3 regions of the Paenibacillus sp. FSL H8-0259 genome follow, and region 2 is predicted to be linked to each of the others. Evidence: predicted binding sites of a transcription regulator. Region 2 holds the regulator's gene; each other region holds the start of a gene.
The links. The regulator Rex, encoded in region 2, represses fermentation and respiration genes when NADH is low (regulators of the CRP and FNR family bind a similar motif). The targets are predictions, from matches to a motif close to TTGTGAAATATTTCACAA.
Positions count from the first base shown of each region.

Region 1: nirB (nitrite reductase large subunit NirB) is a predicted target of Rex. The motif match lies at 1,860-1,877, and genes of this name have one in related genera.
Region 3: NSU01_RS35340 (cytochrome ubiquinol oxidase subunit I) is a predicted target of Rex. The motif match lies at 6,068-6,085, and genes of this name have one in related genera.

Region 1 covers NZ_CP150147.1:5,464,353-5,472,273, forward strand. The annotation lists gene nirB (nitrite reductase large subunit NirB) at 1-1,756, opposite strand, end outside; gene NSU01_RS23750 (hypothetical protein) at 1,960-2,661, opposite strand; gene ric (iron-sulfur cluster repair di-iron protein) at 2,805-3,500, opposite strand; gene NSU01_RS23760 (helix-turn-helix transcriptional regulator) at 3,734-3,949, shown strand; gene NSU01_RS23765 (hypothetical protein) at 3,936-4,379, shown strand; gene NSU01_RS23770 (hypothetical protein) at 4,538-5,260, opposite strand; gene NSU01_RS23775 (helix-turn-helix domain-containing protein) at 5,613-5,930, opposite strand; gene NSU01_RS23780 (hypothetical protein) at 6,057-6,386, opposite strand; gene NSU01_RS23785 (Gfo/Idh/MocA family oxidoreductase) at 6,419-7,354, opposite strand; gene NSU01_RS23790 (VTT domain-containing protein) at 7,502-7,921, shown strand, end outside.
Region 2 covers NZ_CP150147.1:5,192,516-5,200,436, forward strand. The annotation lists gene NSU01_RS22435 (3-hydroxyacyl-CoA dehydrogenase NAD-binding domain-containing protein) at 1-447, opposite strand, end outside; gene NSU01_RS22440 (AAA family ATPase) at 580-2,082, opposite strand; gene NSU01_RS22445 (hypothetical protein) at 2,075-2,617, opposite strand; gene NSU01_RS22450 (aminoglycoside adenylyltransferase domain-containing protein) at 3,143-3,910, opposite strand; gene NSU01_RS22455 (DUF5590 domain-containing protein) at 4,222-4,743, opposite strand; gene NSU01_RS22460 (amidohydrolase) at 4,771-6,072, opposite strand; gene NSU01_RS22465 (redox-sensing transcriptional repressor Rex) at 6,059-6,712, opposite strand; gene dinG (ATP-dependent DNA helicase DinG) at 6,932-7,921, opposite strand, start outside.
Region 3 covers NZ_CP150147.1:8,192,745-8,200,665, forward strand. The annotation lists gene cydC (thiol reductant ABC exporter subunit CydC) at 5-1,789, opposite strand; gene cydD (thiol reductant ABC exporter subunit CydD) at 1,786-3,549, opposite strand; gene cydB (cytochrome d ubiquinol oxidase subunit II) at 3,549-4,562, opposite strand; gene NSU01_RS35340 (cytochrome ubiquinol oxidase subunit I) at 4,566-5,954, opposite strand; gene NSU01_RS35345 (cold-shock protein) at 6,178-6,408, opposite strand; gene NSU01_RS35350 (cold-shock protein) at 6,501-6,701, opposite strand; gene NSU01_RS35355 (trypsin-like peptidase domain-containing protein) at 7,096-7,921, opposite strand, start outside.

The DNA.
Region 1 (7,921 bases), 270 kb from region 2:
CGGCAATCCGTTTCAAATCCTCGGGAGTGGTAACCCCTCCGTACATCCGCGGAATAACCGTATAAGTTCCATCCTTCTGAATATTGGCGCTCATCCGTTCATTAACGAAGCGCGATTCCTTCTCGTCCTCATGGGTGTCCGGATAGATCATACCCAGATAATAGTTCACAGCAGGACGGCATTTAGAACAGCCTTCCGGCTGCTTCCAGTCCAGCACATGCATAACTTCTTTGGTGGTTTTGAGCCCTTTAGCCGTAATTTCGGCTACAATCTCATCCCGGCTAAGCGGGGTGCAGCTGCAGATCCCCTGCTTGGCGCTTTGCTGGAAGCTGTCTCCTAATACGAACTGCAGAATCTGCTCAACAACTGGCTTACAGCCGCCGCAGGAACGGGTAGCTCCGGTGCAGGCTTTGATTTCATCCACTGTAGTGAAGCCATTCTCCGTAACGGCATCAACAATCGCCTTTTTAGTAACCCCGTTGCAGCCGCAGACAATCTCTTCATCGGCCATTGCTTCAACGGATAGACCTTTCTTGGCTCCGCCTCCGCCGCAGCAGCCTGTGCCCATGACCTCTCCATAGATCTCATCGGTCATTTCTGTTCCCTGCTTCACCAGCTTCTGCAGGCTCGCTGATTCCGTTACATCACCGAACAGAACCGCACCGACAATAATATTGTTTTTGAGCAGAATCTTCTTATAGGTTCTCTTCCACTCATCCTTGGCGGATATGACGGTATGCTCCGCTGTTTCGGTGAACTCTCCGGCCGAGAAAACATCAACACCGGAAATCTTGAGTTTCGTCGCGACAACCGAACCTTCGTATCCCGGAGTCTGCACACCAGACAAATGCTTGGCCAGTACCATCCCCTGCTCGAAAAGCGGCGCTACCAGACCATAGCAGGTCCCCCGGTGCTCTGTACATTCACCGACAGAATACACGTTAGCCATGGAGGTCTGCAGATAGTCATTAACGACAATCCCGCGGTTAACCTCGATGCCGCTATCCTTGGCAAGCTGAACATTAGGTTTAATTCCGACTGCCATTACCACAAATTCTGCGGGCAACTCACTGCCGTCACTGAAGCGCAGCCCGGTAACCCGCTCTTCTCCAGTCAATTCGACCGTCTGCTTGCCCATGGCGAATTTCACACCTTGACGCGCAAGCTCCGCCTGCAGCATGGAAGATGCCGTACGGTCCAGCTGCCGTTCCATCAGATCCTCAAGCAGATGTACAACGGTAACGTCCATCCCCAGATTCACGAGGCCTTTGGCTGCTTCAAGACCAAGCAGACCGCCGCCGATAACAGCCGCCGTGCGGTACTGCTTCGCTGCAGCCAGCATGGCATCGCAATCTGCGATATCACGGAAGCCGACTACCCCGTCCTTTGTACTGCCCGGAACAGGTAATATAAACGAATTAGAACCTGTAGCAATGATAATCTTGTCGTAATGAACCGCCTGTCCGTTATCTGTAATCACTTGCCTGGTTTGTTCATCAATCCGGATGACAGTCGTTCCAGTATGCAGGGTAATATGGTTATCCTCATACCACTGACGGTCATTCAGGATAATATCTTCAATGGTTTTACTGCCTTCAAGAACATAGGACAGCATAATCCGGTTGTAATTGGGATGCGGTTCACTGCCGAAAATCGTGATATCATAAGCGCCGCCCAGCTTTAAAATCTGTTCAATAGTGCCTACACCCGCCATGCCATTGCCAATCAGCACTAACTTTTCTCTGTTCGCTGTCACTGGTAGGACCCTCCTTCAAAACTCAGATTTCTTCATAAACTTGCTGTATAGTGAAATTATACTGTCCAAAATTCCCCGGCATTTGTGATTCCAGTCACATTAAATGTGAAACATTTCACATAAAGTAAAAGACACAAAAAAAAGACCCCGCGCACTCGGCACAGAAATCCTTGTATCTGATAAAACGGATTCCGCTATCGTAATTACCTCAGAACCAGTGATATCTCCAGCTTGTCCTGCGGTCTGAGCTTCATATCCACCCCATTGCCCAGCAGCGCTTTGTCATTAACCTTCAGTTTCCACTCCTCACTGCTGAGTGGCGTGTAATCCATTACGGTAAGAATCGTCTTGTTATTTTCTGCCAGCTTAATCATCCCGCTGTTCTTCATAAGTCCCTTCACTGACAAATCTTCCGTAAAGGACAGCACATGCGAATGCGTCAGCTCAGGCTGTTCACTCCCGCCGTTCACCGTAAGGATAACCGGTTGAAATAACGCCCCGGCTGCGGCCGGCTGTGCAGAGAAGAGAATCGCCGCTCCAGCCTCGATTTTACTGTTCAAATCCGTAAGCTTCTTGCTGTTCACCTGTACTTCCCACATCATATCCTGACTAAGCGCAACTCTATTGACCTCAAGAATACTATAGCCGTCTGCAGCAAAAGTAACGATCCCGCTCTTTCTCAGCAGTTCTATGATGGAATTACCTTCTTTATAAGCTTCGTTAAGCAGTCTGCCGGAGGTTCCTGCCATTTCACGTTCACCCACCAGAATTGAAAAAGATAGTCCTGTGCTTCCGCTTCCGGCGCTGCCGCCGGTGTTTCCCGGTCCCAGAACCGAGCTGCAGCCGCTGGCTGTGATTATAAAAACAAGGCACAGCAGTAAGCGCCCCATCCATTTCGTGGACATTCCACGGCACCGCCTTCTTATGTAATATCCCTGACTCTTTAAGGATACCGCATAGAAGACCTGTTCTCAAATTATTTCTGTTCTGAACCTTACGTTCTATATAACAAAAAAGTCCCCGGAGGGACTTTCCGTAGCAATACATTTTATTGATAACGCAGGAACAGGTTATTGTTCTCCAGATGCACATGCTCGAAGGTCATACCTTCCAGCTCCTCAAGGCGTGCATAGGTCAGGCGGTAAGTCGTGCAGGCATGCGCAGGCGGTGTGTAATCATTGGTTACCCGGCGGAGCTCGCGGAGGATCTCACCGGCACCATCGTGCTCGGCTTCCAGATTATGCAGCAGGCCGCGCAGCTCCGATAGGCCTTCTTCAGTCGGGTTCTGTGTGTAGGCCAGCATTTTAGGGAATTCGCTCTCTTCTTCCTTCGCCGTATGCTGAATCAGATCTTCGCGCAAAAGATTAAACAGGCGGTGCATCTCGCCCAGATGCGGAGAATCCTCGCCATGCACGCGGAAGACTTTGGTTACATTCTGGCTGATTAGCGGAAGCTCTTCACGCAGGTAGCGGTGATGCTTGTTCACAATATAATTCACCAGCTCTTCAGAGGAGGCCTCGTTCCAGGCTGTATCCTCTTCCAGTACCGGATGCTCTTCCTGCAGCTTGTTCAGATCCTGAATCATCGCTTCCGGATCAAGCCCTTTCTCGGCAGCAGCTTCAGCCAGCGGCTTCGCGCCTCCACAGCAGAAATCAATGCGCTTAGCCTTGAAATAATCCGCAGCCTTAGGGAACTGCAGGACGATGTCTCTGACCATTGCTTCAGAGGTGAAACCTGATTGAATTGTTATATCGTTTAATTGATTGGACGCCATTGTGGCCCCTCCTCATGTTATGGGTATAGGTTTTTAGTTGCTGATCACCTTTACACCTTAACACCGGCAGGAGGATGGACTAGTGATTGTACGCACTGGATATATAAAATTTTATTGAACGGAATGATTATAAAAAAATCCACCATGTATAATATAGTAGACATAATGTTAAATATATATTACAATCTACGCGAGGTGAGGGAATGGGGAAAAACCTGAGGCTTAAGGCCTCAAGAGCGGCAAAAGACATGTCGCAGAAGCAGCTGGCGGATGCTGTGGGAGTCACCAGACAGACGATTATTGCAATTGAGAACGGTGACTACAATCCCACAATCAGGTTATGTATTGATATTTGCCTAACACTGGGTAAGACGCTGGATCAACTTTTTTGGGAGGGAACTGAGTATGAGCAAAGCTAACCTGGACGAAAGACAACTGTTGAAGCGGAACAAAGCGGGGAATCAGTCATTTATGTTACTGGCCTTCCTGCTGTTGGCGGATATGGGCCTGCATAATTACGGAATACAGTGGCTCAAGTATCCATTGAGTAATTATGTTATTTTTATGATTGGTGTCGGCTCCTATCTGGTACGTCTGATCTGGAACGGTTCCTATATAGGACCTGGACGGGAGGGCCTGACAGCTAATAGCAGAAGCGCAGCCGTTATCCTTCTATCAATTCTGATTGCAGTATGCATCATTATTGCCGCGCGCATGAGTCCATCCCCGATAATACCAGACGGTAGTGCAAGCGGAAACGCAATTCTGATTATATCTGCAGCAGTTGGAGTGGTGATCTTAAGTTTGGTTCTTTGGATTAGAAGAAGGAATAACCGGGATGAGGCGTAAAAAGTACCTGGCGGATTCCTAATGATACTCAATCATTCCCAAAGTGCTGCCGCATCAAGGAGCTCAACAAATTATTCAGCAGCACTTTCCTTCTTGTTTTTCTTCTAAAATCATTCTCAAAGCCACCCTTTAACCCTTCAATGTATGCATAGTATGATTTATTGAACAGTCGCCTGCATATATGTCCGCTTGCCTTGCGCATCCTTCAAATAGGGTCCAAGACCGGCAAACCGCGAATGATCCACATACACTCCAGTCATCCACCTGCCTTCGGTCAGACCTCCATTCCACTGCAGCACCAGATCCGGGGCAGAGATCCATTCCTGATAGACTCTGATATTCTTATCCTTATATTCTTTGGCTTGTTTATTCATTTCCATTAACGGGGTCTGTGTCATATAGGTAGGTACGAAATATACAGAAATAAGCTCCAAATCATCTTCGCTGAGAAAAGCATCTTCACCTAAGTAAGGCTGGAGCAGCAGCGTATTCTCATACATCGACCAGATTACCGCCTGCAGCACCATACTCTGACTAATGCCGTTATGAAAGGTGAAGCGGCGCGGCGGGCCGGAGGTATCGCTATCCGCAACTGTCACAGGCTCCAGACAATGCCGTTCACAACCGATGCATTTCCAGCCGGAGGGGCTTTGAATCCACTTCTGAAACACACTGCCGCTATCATTGTCCCCTTTGTATAGAGAGGATATGATCTCATAAGGCACGCCAATCCAGGCATCCCATAATGAAGCGGGAAGATGGCTATGAAGCATATACAACACCTTGTCATAAATCAGCTGCACTCTAATTGACGCAGTCTCCAGTTCAGCGACATCCTTTTTTCCATAGGCTATTTCGCGGGAAAACAAGGTGATGGTCATGATCCTCGCCTCCTAAAAGTTTTGTGAGCGTTACTTCATAAGAGTCCACTACGGCAAAACTTGCATCGAAAGCATACGCTAGGTTTTGTGAGCCTAAACATCCCTGAATCAGCATCGTTCAAAACTTGCCTCGAAAGCATCGTCTTAGTTTACTTGCCTTAACTTCGGCTTATTCACATTCTCCTTAGGCTTTTCCCAGTTTTGTCAACGCTTCCACACATCCGTAACTTTAGTTTGTTCTATTATATTACACAGGTTTGGACACAGTGCAAGTTTTATTTAGCAAAACCGAAGCAAAAACCCCTTAAACCGGAGACCGGTAAGGGGCTGTCATTAGGAATATGAAACGTAACTACTCAACCCAGCTCTCGGCCCAGAACTGAATTTGCTGCATAACCGGCTCAAGCGCCCGGCCTTTGACCGTTAATTCATACTCAATGCGCACCGGTGTTTCCGGATATACATGACGTACCAGAATGCCTTCACATTCCAGATCCTTCATACGCTCGGACAGCATCTTGTCGCTCATTGTCGGAATCAGTCCGGAAATATCCTTGAACCGCTTAGGGCCGCTCATCAATGTCTGAATAATAAGTCCATTCCAACGTTTGCCTAAAAAAGAAAAGGCCGTCTCGAATCTCGGGCACATCGTCAGTTGATGTTCTTCCATTGTTTTTCACCTCTCACTTGTGAAGCTTACTATTAGTTAGTATATATAATTTTACCACATTTATTCTGTAATGAACATCGTTTACCAAAAAAAAGTTCATTAACCATAACTATTATATCTTCGTTGTCAATCCCTTGTGTCTGCTTTCTGCTCCCGCTGATGAATCGCTTCAGTTACCACGTAAGCGAGGTCATCATTGCTATATAGCGACAGTACACCAAGTACGGTGTCATCGGAGATAAAACCGGCCTCTTCCTCGGATACAGTCAGTGCCAGCGCATTGCTCAGCGCCTGATTGCCCTCCTGCTGCGGATATGCCTGTAAATACAGTGCGTGCGGGTCCAGCTTGTTATTCACGCACCACTGGGCAAAAACAAGAATCATCATTTCCTCATCCCGTTTGTAGCTTTCGATAATTCTCTCTTCCATTGACTTGCCGTAATCCTGATCTTCCATGTTGTTCTCCTCTCTGCTGCTAATCTGAAAATTCAACGGCTGAGCTTCGCTGCCAGCTCATGGCTCGGCAATACGGCTGAAGCGGAAATGCCGCATTGCTCCGGGGTCGCGATATTACTCAGGTAATGGCTGACGGCTCCGCTGAAGCCTCTGCGCTCCAGTATAGTGTCCCAGCTGCCGAAATTCTGCGTGCGCGGCAGGGAACCCTGCTCATATAATGTCGCCCGTTCCATATCCGTCACTTCGACTGATCTGCCATTTCCGTGCAGCTCCAGCTTCTCCAGATCAGCACCGGCATCGCGCACCATACTGTATATTCCGGTTGCTCCGCTCTTCCAGTCCAGCTGCCCCAATGACTGCAGCAATCTGTCTTCTGTATCTGTCTTCAGGCTGCTGTGAAGCAATTCATAATCGCCGCCGCACAGCCATAGCAGCAGATCCAGCATATGGATCAGATCATCATGAATGGTTTCATGGCTTGTACCCTGCTGCAGCTTCGTCCGGTGCTTGATTGCGCTGCATTGGCTAATGCCTCCGGCTTTCAGCAGCCAGGACTTGGCCGCCATATACATCGGAGCATAGCGGCGGTTGAAGCCAACCCCCAGCAGCAGTCCCTTGTTCTCTGCGAGCTCGGCCATCCGCCGGGATTCTTCCAGATCATAAGACAGCGGCTTGTCCACATATACGGAGACCCCATGCTCCAGGCAACGGGTTACAAGTTCATAATGTGTAGGTGTTGGACTATGCACGAATACAGCATCTATGTCCCAGGATAACAGCTCATTCAGGTCAGTTGTCCCTTTCTGAAGACGATAGGTTTGAACTGCCCGCTGCACCGTCGCAGAGGAATGGCTGAGTACCCCTACAATTTCCGCCTGATCATGACGGGAGAGCAGCGGCAAATAGACTTTACGGGCAATATCGCCGATGCCGATTAATGCCACTCTTTTGCGTACAGGTATATTCATTGAGGTATCTCCCTTAAATATTGGGGATTTCTATCCCTTATAGGTGTATTATACCGTGACAAGCGGCGGCGACAATGATCTTTGCTTCAATAATCACTTTTTTTTCAGTATGATGAAATGTATGGAGTAAAGAAGGGGCATAGTAAAATGAGAAAATGGCTGACGGTAATTCTGTATGTTTCGTGTATAATCCTCGCGTTTATCTACAGGTATGAGATTCTGGCCTGGCTCAAAGAGGACCATAATCTGCTTCTGTCCATGCTTGCAGCCACTGTTCTGGCCTTGTTTCCGGTAATCCCCTACAAGCTGATCATAGGTCTGTTCGGATACGCCTATGGAAGCCTGGCGGGAGCGTTAATATGCTGGAGCGCAACCACATTGGCTGCAGCAATCGTGTATGGTCTGGTTAAATATATGTTCCAGAGCAAATCCATGACTTATCTGAACTCAATTTCAGCGCTGGATAAATTCACCGGGGCCGTGCAGCGGCGTCCGTTTGCCTCTGTAGTCCTCGCCCGGCTGGCGCCTGTAATTCCGCAAATGGCCGTGAATATCTACGCCGGTGCT
Region 2 (7,921 bases):
ATCAACCTTCGCTACAGGATGTATGAAGTGCATGCCGATTACGCGTTCCGGATACATTGTCGAGCTTGCAAGCTCAGTCAAGCTTAAAGTTGACGTGTTGCTGGCAAGGATAATGTGGCTCGGACACACCTGATCGAGCTGATTGAATACCTTCTGCTTCGCTTCCAGATCTTCAACGATGGTCTCAATGACCATATCGCAGGAGCTCAGTTCAGCAAAATGTGTCACTTTTTGGATACGGCTAAGAATCAGTTTCTTCTCCGCTTGGGTAATGGCCCATTTCTCCAGCTGTTTGTCGAGACTGGTCTCGATCATTTCGTAGGAGTAGTTCAGTCTGTCTGCAGTTTTCTCCACCAGCATTACATCCAGGCCCTTGGCTGCCAGCATTTCAGCAATCCCTTGTCCCATTGTGCCACCGCCGATGACACCGATCTTTTTAAAATTCATTTAAAAGTCTCCATCCTTTCAGGTATCTATACTTTTGTATTGTACCTTGTCTGTCGAAAAAAATATGTAGCCCGACATATAATGATATCTTAGCATGTCTGAAAAGTAAAAAAAAATAACCGGCATAAAGAATTATGCCGGTAAAAGGACACTGTCACGAAATTGACAACGAAATTGCTCCCCGGAGAGAACTTCTTCCTTCATTAAAATGTCAAGAGAGTAATCAAATACATTTCTTTGCTTATTCAGCAGGTCATTCGTGCGGACCATTAGCTCATCCAGTATTTTACTATTCTCTTTCATCAGCTCTTCAGTGGTTACCATTTGCAGATTAGCAATCCCGAGGGAGGTAAGTCCCGATTTCATCATTGTTTCGACAATATTCAGCGCCTGGTCAAAGTCTCCGCGTGAACCGGTACTGCGTCCGCCGTAATACATCTCTTCGGCAGCTGCTCCGCCCAGGGCAATCATAATCTGATTCTCCAGATAATCCTTCGTGTACAGATACTGTTCGGTCTGCGGATTATGTCTTACATACCCGAGAGCCTGTCCGCGCGGAGTCAGAGTAACCTGGCTAACGCTTCCCGGACGCAGCAGCTCAGCCATAATAGCATGTCCCAGCTCATGAATCGCTACCCGCTGTTTCTCCTCATGATTCGTTTCCCGGTCGGTCTTCTCACCCATCATGACTTTATCAATCGCCATCGAGAGATGACGCTGCTCTACCTGGGTCAGATTCTCACGCATCATGTAAATCGCTGCTTCATTCATCACGCTTTCCAGCTGTGCACCCGAGAAGCCATAAGCTTCCTCGGCGATTTTATCCAAGCTTACCGTTTCATGCAGCGGTTTGTTCTTGGCATGCAGATCGAGAATCGACTTGCGGCCTTTCTTGTCCGGCATGTCCACCTGGATGTGGCGGTCGAACCGGCCCGGACGCAGCAGTGCGGAGTCCAGCATTTCCTTGCGGTTCGTTGCTGCTACCAGCAGAATGCGCGGGGCTTCATTGTTATAGATCCCGTCCATCTCGGTCAGCAGCTGATTAAGCGTCTGGTCGTATTCACGCTGCTGCCCGCCTTCACGCTTGCCGCCGATGACATCAATCTCATCAATAAATATAATGGCACTTTGCTTATTTTCCTTAAGCGCACGGGTACGGGCATCCTTGAACAAATCGCGGACACGTCCTGCACCGACACCGACATACATTTCCACAAACTCACTGCCTGATGCAGCCACAAATACTGAGTTGGTATAATGTGCCGCAGCCTTGGCCATCAGCGTCTTACCGGTTCCCGGAGGCCCTGTCAGCAGAATCCCCTTCAGCGGGCGAATCCCGAATTTGCTGATTTCTTCATGCCGGATCAGAAAGTCCAGTGCTTCCCGCAGCTCCTGTTTAGCGTTGTCCTGGCCGCCGATTTCCTCAAAAGTCAGCTTGGACGGCCCATTCTTCTTACGTTTCTTATCTGCACCTGCATTTACCGCCAGACCGCCGCGTGCGTGGGCAATAAACAGGAGGGCAGCGACCATGCCGAAGGCAATAATTACAGGGAAAATGTTAATCCCGACAAAAACCATAAAAATCAGCATGACCGGAACAAATCCGGCCAGGACCTCTTTCCAATACTTAGGCATTGTTCCACACTCCCATCGTAGCCGCCGCACGCGGCAGAATGATGAACTTACTCTCTTTACCGTTGCTCAGACTCACATACACATTCTTGTCATCAATTTCCGTTGTTGCTATAACCCCGCTGTACTTGCTGTCTTGCGTCTTCAGACCATCCAGCTTGGCAGGGATTAATGTATACTTCCGGCTCTCCATCGCCTCTGCAACCGAGAACATGGCTTTATCCCAATACTCATCCAGCAAAGCGCTGGAGTTCTGTTCGACATCCAATTTGAGCGTGCGGCCGTTGATAGCTGAGCTGCCCTCTTTGGATACATACTGCACGAGCTCACGTAATTTCGTGCCCGGCTGCAAATCAAGTTTCAAAGTGACCTCATTGCGTTTAATACTAATATGGGAATCCTTCACTCCCTCATAGGATGATACAAGTTTTTGCAGCGGCTCCTGCACAGCGAACTGGCGGTACGAATACCAGCCACCGAATAACAATGCAGCGGACAGCAGAGACGTTAGCAGTACAGGCATAAGACGCAGTTTCAAGAAACGTCCTCCTCTCAAAAATGACCGAACATAAATCTATAATAATGACCAATCTAGCGTGTCTAGCGCCCTTCCGAGACTGACATGCTCTTAAGCATGTCCTGATACAAGTAGTAGTATATCACAGGTGTATATACGATTTTACATAAAAGTGTGAATATATTTAAAATTTTTGATACTAATTTCTGGATGTTTCAGTAGATTATCTTTCTTATCGGCAATAAATGTGTACAGAATTAGCTTTGCCGGTAAGGATATCGAAAAAGAGCACCCTGTAGGCAAATAAATGCCTGCGGTGCTCTCTTTTGTAGGACATGGACTTAGGAGTCGCATTAATTCCTCCAGTTCCAAAGCTGAAGGGGCTTTGCCTCTTTATTAAGGTCGACCCTTCAATATAATCCGCCTTTTGCTGGTCTGCCGCTGGCGCGGACTCAGATTCCGTTAATTAACAAATACACCCCATTTCGGGCTTAAATGAACAAGATAACGGAATCTCAGTCCGCTTCACTCATTGTTAGTTTGAATTTACACCTTGGCTTGGTGCTGTCTGATTTCGCCGGCCATGTATTCTGCAAAATCAATTAATAACTCCGGGTCGTAACTGCTGTCACTCGCCACACCGCTATATTCTTCAAGGCAGTGCTTCAGCAGCCCGTGATAGCTGGACGGCAAATGCTGCAGGCCCCACTCCCCGCCTTCCTTTTTGGAAGACACAACTTCTTCCCGCACAAAATACAGCACACGGCACAAATTCAGTGTGTAGTACACTGGAGAATCTATGATTTGCTGAGCAGCATCTCCGATATCACCAAGGATAGAATCGAGGTAGTATTGGCGGTCTACCGGCAGAAACGCTTCGCGGATAGGCTCGCCGTACAGAATAAATCCCCGCTGATAGACTACGGCAAATTGAGCCGCAAGATCCCTGTCCTCAAACCCGCCACACAGATAATGCTCATCATTTCTGTACCGGTCCAGATGAAAGTCCGAGAAGTGAAACTCAAAGGGCGTCGGATGCACAAAGTTCTTCAAATATTTCTTCAATACAATAGTTAGCTCAACCCCGCGCCGGTTCGGCAGACTGTCGTGATAAGCTATCACTTTCTTGGCCAGTTTCCGGCTGACCTCTACAGGCAGCTTGTCGTGTACGACAATCAGCAGATCAATATCACTTTTATCCGGATGAAAACAGCCCATGGCCAGCGAACCGTGCAGATAAATCCCGGACAAATTTGCCCCCAGCTCCTCTTTGAACAACGTTACCGCCTGATCTAAATAGGCTAGAATTTCCAAATTTATGATCCTCCTGAATGTCAATTATGTATGAAGCAGATGCCGGGAATGAATACTTCCGATATGACAATCCGGTATGCATCATCGTATATACTGATTAATGCTATCCAGCTGTCATGCCATCGAAATGGATTCATCTATTCCTCCCCTATTATTAAGCCATAGCTCCAAGTAGGCCACAAGTCCAAGAATAGTTATTGATTGTTCTCTCCCTTGAAGAACCTTTTAAATTACGGCTTATATTAATATAAAAAGCGGGAGAACAGTTCAACTGTCCTCCCGCTCCTGCTGTAGACCATTCTTGCTGCCGCTTACCGGTTGGGCAGGCTGTACCCTTCACCGATGGCACTGCCGTCTGTGAAGCGATAGAAGCTGTAATAGAACCTGCCGTCCTTTTTGTAGAACAGCTGCCAGGCATATTCTCCGTTATACACTCCCGGCAGCAGCCGCTTAATCGTAATACCCGGAAGCTGGGCAGCTATAATATCACGGATTTGCGCCTCAGAAGTCCCTTTGCTGAGCTCCTCCGCGTATAAATCGTTGGCGCCTCCGGCTGGCTGGCCTTCCTTGGTAAAACGGACCCAAACCATCAGCTCGGTTCCTGCATCATTTTTTCCGGTAAGCACCCAGTATATCGCATTTTCATCCCAGACGGATTTCTGTGCTTTGGTTACCTCAGTTAAGCCGGCCCGCGCTCTGGCAATCTCTTTGGCTTCACTCCGCTCGTTCCACTGATCCTTCATAATGTAGGCATAAAACTGGCTTAGTCCGAACAGAAGGAGCAGAACCAGGGAAATCCCCAGCGGAAGCCATTTTCTCCTCTTCTTCAACATGCAGCTTCCTTTCCCTTTAAACCTGTATTACCGTTTAAGCAGTCCCTCGAACGTTTCCTGCGCTTTGCGGCGGATAGCTTCTTCATCTAGTGTCAGACATTGTCCGTGCTTCACAACCTGTTTGCCGTTCACCCAGACATGCTCCACATCCTTGGCACTGGCTGAATATACCGCATGGGACAAAAGATCGGTATGCGGCAGCAAGTGCGGCTGATCAATATCAATCGCAATGAAGTCGGCTTTCATCCCTGCTGCAAGCCGGCCTACCTGGTTCAGGAAAATAGACTGTGCACCATATTCGGTCGCCATCAGCAGCGCCTCTGGAGCCGGTACTGCTGTAGGATCACCGCTTACACCTTTGTGGATCAGCGCGGCCAGCCGCATTTCTTCGAACATATCCAGGTTGTTGTTGCTTGCCGCACCGTCCGTACCCAGGGAGACCTTAACTCCTGCTCTAAGAAGCTCAGGAACACGGGCTACTCCGCTGGCCAGCTTCAGATTGCTGCCGGGATTGTGGGATACACCAACATTGTGGCGGGCCAGAATCTCAATCTCTTCATCGTTCAGATGAACACCATGGGCGATCAGGGACGGCCGGGTGAACATTCCCAGCTTCTCCAGATGAGCGACCGGACGCAGGCCGTAATCGGCCACATTCTGCTCCACTTCATGACGCGTTTCGGACATATGCGTGTGCATCGGCAGATCAAGATCATGAGCCGCCTGGACAAACTTCATGAAAAACTCCGGAGGACAGGTGTAAGGCGCATGCGGCGAGAGCATTGCAGTAATTCTGCCGTCAGCCTTGCCATGCCAGTTCCGGGCAAAAGCAATCGCCTCCGCGAGCTTGTGATTCTGCACCTCTTCCGGACAAAGGCCAATAACACCGCGCATAAGTACAGCACGGATGCCTGACTGCTCGGTAACCTCAGCAACCCGGTCCATATGGTCATACATATCGAGGAAGGTCGTAGTGCCGCCCTTCAGCATCTCAAGAACGGACAAAGAGGTTCCCCAGTACACATCATCACCGGTGAATTTCTCTTCCATCGGCCACATTTTTTCCTGCAGCCAAGCCTGCAGTACCATATCATCGCCGTAGCCGCGCAGCAGTGACATCGCCGCATGGCCGTGGGTGTTGACGAGACCCGGCATGAACAGCAGCCGGCTGCCGTCAATAACCTCGGCATCCTCTTCAATTACAGGCTTATCTTCACCTATGTAAGTAATAAGATCATTTTCGATGGTCATATAACCGCTCAGCACCGGCTCTTCGCTGCCAGGCACCAGAAAACGCCCGTTTTTAATAATGGTTTTATTGCTGCTCATCTTCAGCTTCGTCCTTTCCGTCATGCAAATAATAAGCCAGACTCTGCAGATCCGTAGTGAAATCGGCGGCATGAATCCGGATATTGGCCGGAGTCTTCAGAATGACAGGCGCAAAATTCAGGATCGCCTCAATGCCCGAATCCACCAGAATGTCAGCAACGTTCTGTGCTTCACTGTCCGGAACGGTAATAATCCCGATGCGGATGCCCTGTGCACGGATGGTATCCCCCAGCTCACTCATCGGCTGAACAGTCAACGAGTTGATCTGCTGGCCTACCTTAGGCTCATAAGCATCAAATACAGCTGTAATCTTCATCGTATCCTTCAAGTAAGCATTGTAATTCGACAAGGCGTGGCCAAGATTACCTGCACCTACCAGAGCTACATTAATCTGCTGGTCCAGCTTGAGAATATGCCTGATCTTCTCAATCAGATAAGAGACATCATAACCAATGCCTTTTCTGCCGAAATCACCAAAATAAGCCAGGTCCTTGCGGATCTGGGCGGGGTTGAGATCAAGCTTCTGTCCCAGCTCCTGAGAAGAAACTGTTGAGATTTCACGTTTTTGGAGATCGTTCAGGAAACGCAGGTACACTGGGAGTCTGCGAACGACGGCCTCCGATATTTTATCCGATTTCATGTTTTCTCCTCCTAAAAGTTTTGATAGCATATGCTGCTTGATTCAACTTCGCAAAACTCGCTTCGTAAGCATTCACTTAGGTTTGATAGCATATGCTGCTTGATAAGCCGGTTATAGGAACCATGCTCCGGGTACTACTGCCCGTTTGGGCAGCAGCAGTGGAGCACGGGACTTCAGAACAATAATTACTTATACATAATATCAACCGGAGACGGATTATTAAACCCCGCCTTCTTCAAGCCATTCTGCAATCCGCGGAACGATCTGATCCGTCAGCATATGCTCCATCTTGGGACCGGGCAGCGAATACAGGAAATACTTCCCATAATAAGATTCGATTACCCTGGTATCATATACAATAACGATTCCGCGGTCCTGCGCGGTGCGGACCAGCCGCCCGAAGCCTTGCTTGAAGCGGATTACGGCCTGCGGGACGGACAGCTTCATGAACGGATTCTTCTTCTGTGCCTGGAGCAGCTCCGACTTCGCTTCAGCCAGCGGATGATTAGGCGGCTGGAACGGAAGTCTGACAATGGCCAGACAGGTCAAAGCTTCACCGGGAATGTCTACACCTTCCCAGAAGCTGCTCGTACCCAGCAAGACTGACGCTGTACTGTCCTGGAACCGCCGGATCAGCTTGCTCCGACTGCCGCCTTCTACGCCTTGTCCAAGCACCGCGATATCCTGCGAAGCCAGGGCCTCCTTCAGCGGATCATAGACCTGGCGCAGCATCTTGTAGGAGGTGAAGAGCACCAGCATCCGCCCGCGGGTAGCCACGGCAGTTTCTGCCAGAGAATGGACCAGTGTATCCACAAAGCGGGCATCCCCTATGCTTCCCTTGACACTCGGGAAATCACGGGGAATGACAAGCAGTGCCTGCTCACGGTATTTGAACGGCGACGGAAGCAGGGCTGTCATCAGACGGCCCTGCTCTGCAGCCTCACCAAGACCGAGATTATCTATCATGAACTGGAATGACTTATCCACAGACAAGGTGGCCGAGGTCAGGATGATACTCTTCTTCTTGTCGAAGAACAGCTCCCTGAGCTGGGTGCTCACATCCACCGGAACGGCATACATCTGCAGCGATTTGCCGCGGTAATTGCCGCTCCCCTCCAGCCAGTAGACGATATTCTCGTCATTCAGTCCCATAAAGAAACGGATCTGCTCCCGGATGGAGGCCAGGTCCTTGAACAACCCGCCGATATC
Region 3 (7,921 bases), 3.0 Mb from region 2:
ACATTTATGAATTGAGTTGACTCGGCCGGTCCAGCTCATACAGCTTGCGGTAACGCGGTTCCCGCTCCATCAGCTCCGCATGGGTGCCGCGCATCTCCACCAGGCCATTCTCCATGAAAATAACCTCATCCATCTGCTCCGCACCCACCAGATGATGGGTAACCCAGATCAGCGTCTTGCCCGCCATCGCCTCGAACATGGTGGCCAGCAGCTCGCGCTCTGTGCGCGGGTCAAGGCCTACCGTTGGCTCATCGAGCACAACAACCGGCGTATTCTGCAGCAGAATACGGGCCAGTGCGATCCGCTGGCGCTCTCCGCCGGAGAAGCGCTGCCCTGCTTCGCGTACCGGAGTGTTATAGCCCTCCGGCAGCGAAGAGATCAATGGATCCAGCTTCGCCAGGGCTGCCGCCTGCTTAACCGCTGCCTCCGAAGCCCCCGGGTCCCCGAGCCGGATATTGTTCGCCACCGTAGTGTCGAACAGATGCGGGCTCTGGTTCAGCACGGCGATGAGCTGCGGAATCTGCTCACCGTAAGCCGCAGCGTCAATCCCGTTAATCGTGGCTGATCCGATATTTGGCGTGATCACGCCTTGTACCATCTTAAGCAGCGTCGATTTACCGGCTCCGCTGCGGCCAATCACGGCAACCTTCCGGCCCTGCGGCAGGTTCAGCACCATATTCTGCACTGACCAGTCGTCTCCCGCCGCATAGCGGTAGCCCGCCGACTTCAGTTCAATATGGGCCTGACCGCTGGCCTGAATCGCCTGCACAGCGGCAGCCGCCTTCGCTTTGGCTTCTGCACTCTTGGCTACTTCGGCCGCGGGCGGCACAGCTCCCTCCGCTGCTTCCACCCCATTCAAGCGCTCCAGTGAATTCCGGTATTGCGGAATTTTCTCCACGGCCTCCGATACGGGCAGGAAGGCATCCGCTACCGGAAAGACGACGAGCACGAACGCGGCAATCAGCGTTCCGGCAATCGCTCCATCGGCATACTGTCCGCCTGCCCAGTAGAGCAGGGACAGCACGCCAAGCCCGACAACGGCTTGGCCGATGAACATGCGCAGCCGCGCCCAGCGCCGCAGCGCACCGTCCGTCCGGGCGACGGTCTGTTCGTCGGCCTCATAGGTGTCGACGAACTGGCTCTGCCGTCCGCTGATGACCCAGTCGCCCAGACCCAGCACGGCATCGGTCAGCTTCTGATACAGCCGGTTGCGCTCCTGCTTCACCTGACGCTGGCGCTTCTGGGTGAACAGCAGGGAGATCAGCGGCAATACGGCCACCAGGATCAGCATGTACAGGCCCATAAGCAGGGCGAACGCCAGATCAAACGTGCCGAGCGAAATAACGGCTACCGCATAGATCAGGAGTGCGATGATGCTCGGGAAGACCGTACGGAGATACACATTCTGCAGATATTCGATATCGTCGGCCAGCATGCCGAGAATATCCCCGGTCCGGAAGCGCGAGGACAGGAACAACGCCTGAGGCTCCAGAATGTTGTAGAGCCGGATGCGCATCTTCGAGAGAATGCGCAGAATGGTATCATGCCCTACGAGCCGCTCCACATAGTGGATGACGGCCCGGCTGGTTCCGAACGTGCGCACGCCGACAATTGGTACATAGATCATCAGTATATTTTCCGGCGGAATCGATGCCTTCGAGATCAGGAAGCCTGAGGTATACATCAGGGAAGACGCCGAGAAGATCGTCAGTGCGCCTAATGCAATGATCAGCACGAACCGCCAGAAGTAGGCAGAGTAATAGGGAGCAAACCATCCTTCACGTTTCAATGGATTCCCTCCAATTGACTTTGAATAAGCTCATAGTAAGCACCCTTACGGGCTGTCAGCTCGCTGTGTGTGCCTACTTCAGCTACCCGTCCCTGCTGCATGACGACAATCAGATCCATGTCGGTCATCCAGTGCAGGCGGTGCGTAGCCAGGAATACCAGCTTGCCTTCGAACAGCGGCAGCATCGTTTCCTTCAGCTCATATTCTGTCTCAATGTCTAAGTGAGCCGTCGGCTCATCCAGCAGCATAACCGGGCGGCTGCTCAAGAGAGCGCGGGCCAGTGCCACACGCTGCTCTTGTCCGCCGCTTAGCGAACGTCCGCCGCCCCCGATCATTTCATCCAAGCCGCCCGGCAGCGAAGATACCAGCTTTGATAATCCGGCAGACTCCAGTGCTGCCGCAACAGCTTCCTGCGTAGCCTCCGGATAATAGAACCGCACATTGTCAGCCAGTGTGCCGCTGAAGATGTAAGGACGCTGCGGGATATAAGCGGTCTGCTTGCGCCATTCCTCATCCGTAAGCGCACTGACCCCATTTCCGTTAATCGTGATATTGCCGGAGGTCGGATGAAGGAAGCCGCCCAGGATATCCACGAGTGTAGACTTGCCTGCCCCGCTCTCCCCGATAATGCCGATCTTCGCATATCTGTTGAATTCAAGCTTCACCTCTTCGAGCGAGGATGCGCCTTCTTCTTCATATTTGACGCTAACTTCGTTAAGCCGTAAAGTGCTGTTATTGTTCCACGTGAAAAACGCTCCCGGAGCCTTCCCATCTTGTATAGCTTCCTCTTCCCCTGGCTCCAGCAGCTTCGCCTGCACGGTCTCGCGGTCAATAATGCTCTTCATCGCTTCTCCGGCTTCCTTGCCGTCGAGTGTGGCATGGAAGTCCGCGCCCACCAGCCGTACCGGCAGGAAATATTCCGGGGCCAGAATCAGGATTGTTAACCCCGTAACCAGTGTCATCTGCTCATTGACCAGCCGCAGCCCAAGGCTTACCGCTACCGATGCCACCGACAGCATGGTGAAGAAGTCCATTGCGAATGAAGACAGGAACGCCACGCGCAGCGTACGCATCGTGGCCGAGCGGTAGCGGTCGCTGACCGCTGCAATACTCTCGCTATGGCTGCGGCTGCGTCCAAGGAATTTCAGGGTTTCCAGCCCGCGCAGCGAATCCACGAAATGATTGGAAAGTGTACGATAGGACTTCAGCTGACGGTCCATCTGCTTGCGGGCCGTCATACCGATCAGAATCATGAAGACAATGATGATCGGCATCGTTAAGGTAAGAATGACACCGCTGGACGTATCCTGGGTATATACATAGACAAGCAGCAGAGCCGGTGTTACTGCCATACCGACCATCCGCGGAATAATCAGTTCCAGGTAAGTGCGGAACTTGGTTACTCCTTCAAGCACAAGTGTGACCACGTTCCCGGTTCCCCGGTCACCTGCCAGCCTCGGTCCCAGCTGGAACAGCTTGTCCATCATTTGTCTCCGCATGCTGCTTCCGGTAGCTTCCGCGAAGCGGTAAGATGTGCGGCTCATCAGCATGGCACAGGCATGGCGCACGAGAAACGCAAGAAGGAACAAGAGCGATTTAGCCCCTTGTTCCTTCAGCGGTTCTCCCGCAAACAGCGCAGAGACAACTTCGGCCAGCGATTTCGCCAGCAGAAGAATGGACAGGCTTTGCACCAGGGTAAGGAAGCCGACAATCAGAAAGACAGGCTTTACTCCTTTGTACCCAAGCAAATTTTTATCCATTAGTATTCAAGATGCTCCTTCTCGTGAACCCGTTTGTGGAAGATGAAATAACTCCAGATCTGATAACCAAGCACGAATGGCAGCAAGGTCAGCGCCACGATCGTCATTACCTTCAATGAATAGTGGCCGGAAGCCGCATTCGTAATCGTCAGGTTGAACGCCTGATCCAGCGAGCTGATCATCACCCGCGGGAACAGTCCGATGAAGATCGAAGCTACCGACAGCGCCATTACTGCCCCGGTCATTCCGAAGGCATAACCATCCTTCTTCTTGGTCATAAAGTATCCGGAGAGCAGATACGCAACTACGCCTAGAGCAACTACAATCCATAGCAGGGTTCCGCGTTTATCGAAGATATCTGTCATGTTGTACGTCATTATAACGAAGGCCACCAGTAGCACTGCCAGAGGAATCAGCAGTTTCTGGGCCAGCTTACGGGCCCGCTCCTGCAAGTCTCCCAGGGTGCGGAGCGTAGTGAACATCAGTCCATGTACCAGACACAGCAGGACTACTGTAATTCCCGCTACAACTGTATAGGCATTTACGATATCGAAGAAACCGGCATACATCTGCATATCCCCGTCAATCGGCAAGCCTTTGATGAAGCTGGCAAACACCACAGCCAGCAGGAACGGCGGCAGGAAGCTGCCGAAGAAGATGCAGACATCCCAGGTTTTCTGCCACGTCTTCGAATCGCGTTTACCTCTGAATTCAAAGGCAACACCGCGGGCAATCAGGGCCAGCAGAGCGAACACGAACGGGATATAGAATCCGCTGAACAGCGTCGCATACCAATGCGGGAAGGCGGCAAACATCGCGCCCGCTCCCGTAATCAGCCATACCTCATTCGCATCCCAGAACGGCCCGATGGAATTAATCAGTACCCGGCGCTCTGTATCATTCTTGGCCAGAATCTGCGTCTCCATCCCTACACCGAAGTCAAAGCCTTCAAGGAAGAAGAACCCGACAAACAGCACTGCAATCAGCAGAAACCATAATTCATTAAGTGACATGGGTTAGCCCTCCTTGTTATACGGATCGTGGGATTCACCGTGTTCGTTATCCATAGCATAAGGACCTTTTTTGATAACCTTGATGAACAGGCCGATCATTACCGCACCCAGTATGGCATAGATTGCGGTAAACGAAATCACCGAGAACAGCACCTGTCCGCTTGTAATATTAGGTGATACACTGTCTTCCGTAGTCATAAGTCCGAATACTGTCCATGGCTGACGCCCGATCTCCGTCATAATCCAGCCTGACGTGTTGGCAATCGGCGGAAGCAGCAGCCCCCAGAACATGAACCGCATGAACCAGGTATTCGGTTTGTCCATCTTCTTGCGCCACATGAGGTAGATGGCATACACGCCAAGTGCAATCATTAGCGAGCCTGCCGCAACCATGATCCGGAAGCTCCAGAAGGTTGTTTTGACAGGAGGGATATAATCTCCAGGTCCATACGCTAATTCGTACTCCTTCTGGAGCTCAAGCATACCCTTAACCTCACCGGAGAATTTACTGTAAGACAGGAAGCTGAGCAGATACGGAATCTGCACCTCTCCGCTGCTGGTCTGATTCTCTGTATCGATATTAGCAAAGACTGTCCAAGGTGCCGGGTCGCCGCTCTCACCCCATAGCCCTTCAGAAGCAGCCATCTTCATGGGCTGTGTTTCAACCAGATACTGCGCTTGGGCATGTCCGGCAACAGCTACGCCAAATGAAGAGATAATACCGACAATGGCCGCGATCTCGAACGATTTACGGAAAAAGGCCACGTCCTGCTTCTTAAGCAATTTATAAGCACTGATCCCCGTTACCAGGAATGCGCCTGTAGCGTATGCGGCAAGCACTGTATGCGGGAACTCCACCAGCAGCTGACCGTTTGTAATCAGTGCGAAGATATCATTCATTTCAGCCCGTCCGTTGTTGATCTGGAAACCTACCGGATGCTGCATGAACGAGTTGGCGGCCAGAATCCAGAATGCCGAGAGCATCGTTCCGAAGGCTACCAGCCAGATCGATAATAGATGAATACGCTTGGATACTTTATCCCAGCCGAAGATCCAGATTCCGATGAACGTGGACTCCAGGAAGAATGCCAACAAGGCTTCAATAGCTAGCGGGGCTCCAAAAACATCACCGACGAAGCGCGAATAGTCAGACCAGTTCATTCCGAACTGGAACTCCTGCAATATCCCTGTCACTACGCCTACTGCGAAGTTAATGAGGAACAGCTTTCCCCAGAATTGCGCCATTCTTTTGTACTCTTCATTGCCTTTTCTAACGTACATGGTCTCCATAATAGCAATTAAGAGCGCTAGTCCGATTGATACCGGCACAAAGAAATAATGAAAAATCGTCGTCGACGCAAATTGTATACGCGACAGCATTACTGTATCCATATTTCTCCCCTTCCTTCTCCCCATTCGATATGTCTATTCTGTCAAATTTTTAGGGCCTAAAGTGTGATAATTATCACATTATACACCCTGTTTGAGCATGAAATTCAATAAATTTGTGACAAATATCACAATATTACATAAAGAAAGCAAAAAAAATAAGACGGTTTCACCGTCTTGGATTTGTCCATCATTTATAGTTGTCTTGGTTCATAAAGGCATTGGTTTAGGTAATGGAAATACCTTTCTTAAGCGATTTGAGATCGCCATTCGAATTAAGCAATTGCGGCAGCATCTTCATGCTACGAACCATCGGGGAATGACAGAGACGGCAAGAAGGCGCATGCTCAAATGCGAAATTATCCCTCATCCATCCGTTACATCCATCGTTGGTACAGGCCCATATTGCGGTATTTTCTTCCGGTACTTCCTCCAAAGGCTTCTTCCGGTAGTTCATTGCCGTTCCTCCCTTCCTTTATGTTACAAGCTGAGTAACGATAAAAAAAGACCGTCCCAACTTTCACAAGCGGGGACGGCACCTTCTATTAATTACAGTTTTACAACGTTTTCGGCTTGTGGTCCGCGGTTGCCTTGAACAACGTTGAATTCAACGCGTTGGCCTTCGTCCAAAGTTTTGAAGCCGTCGCCAGTGATTGCGCTGAAGTGAACGAATACGTCGCTTCCGCCTTCAACTTCGATGAAACCGAATCCTTTTTCTGCGTTGAACCATTTAACTGTACCTGTTTGCATGTGTGTTACCTCCACAAATTTAAATTAATATGTTCTTTTTATCTTCAGACAAAGAAAAAATTCACACATTGAGAAAGGTTGTGATTCATTTGACAGCCCTTTTCAATGCGAGAATTAGGTATCAATTGTATGAATAATTTCATGTTACCACACCTTATTAACAAAGGCAAGCTGTCCTATCCGAATTTCTCCGTTTTTTCCCTTATAAGGTCTTCTTCCCAATGTAAGGGTTACCAGTTGGTCTAAATAGTAATATTTATAGCTGATATCATTGTTTACCCCATTATTTTGGACTTGAAACGGGCTCCGTCCTCTTAAATTTTGCATAAAAGGACGGCTTGAACCGTTTCCGTTATCCTGACTGCCTTATTATTATATACGGCGGCTTCCGGTTTTATTCCTCGGGTTTCTCAAGAAGTTGTACCGTCACCTGCTTCACTTCACCATTGCGGTAAAATGTAATTTGCAGATCATCGCCGATCTTGGTATGGTCGTACAGATATTTGCGCAGGGACAAGGTGGATGTAATCGATTTATCATCAAACTTGGTAATTACATCATTGAATTGCAGGCCTGCATCCTTAGCCGGACCCACTGCATCCAATACTACAACCCCGTCGGTTACCGTTGTTGGAAGGTTAAGCTCTTTGCGCTGGTCTTCAGCAAGCGGTACATACGGATTATTCAAATCTACAGAGTACACGCCCAGGTAGGAACGGGCAATTTTCCCGTTAGCCGCAAGCTCATCCGCTGTCTCCATTACATGGTTGGCAGGAATCGCGAATCCCAGCCCCTCCACACCTGTATCCGAGATCTTCATCGTGTTGATGCCGATCACTTTGCCGTCCAGGTCAACCAGTGCGCCCCCGCTGTTGCCTTCATTAATGGCAGCATCGGTCTGGATAACCTCCTGCTCCCAGTCGTATACCCCATCCTGGTTCAGAGATACCGGGATCGTCCGCTCTGTATTGCTCACAATGCCAGAGGTCAGCGTATCGCCGAGGCCCAGCGGGTTGCCGATCGCAATGACCGTCTCACCCAGACGCAGTTTGGAGGAATCCCCGATCTGCGCAACCGTGTGGATACCTTTGGAATCAATGGAGAGCACTGCGATATCACTCACCTTGTCGGCGCCGACCAGCTCTGCCTTGCGGGTCACACCATCCACGGTAACAACCTCCAGCTTGCTGGAGCCTTCAATCACATGATTATTGGTAATG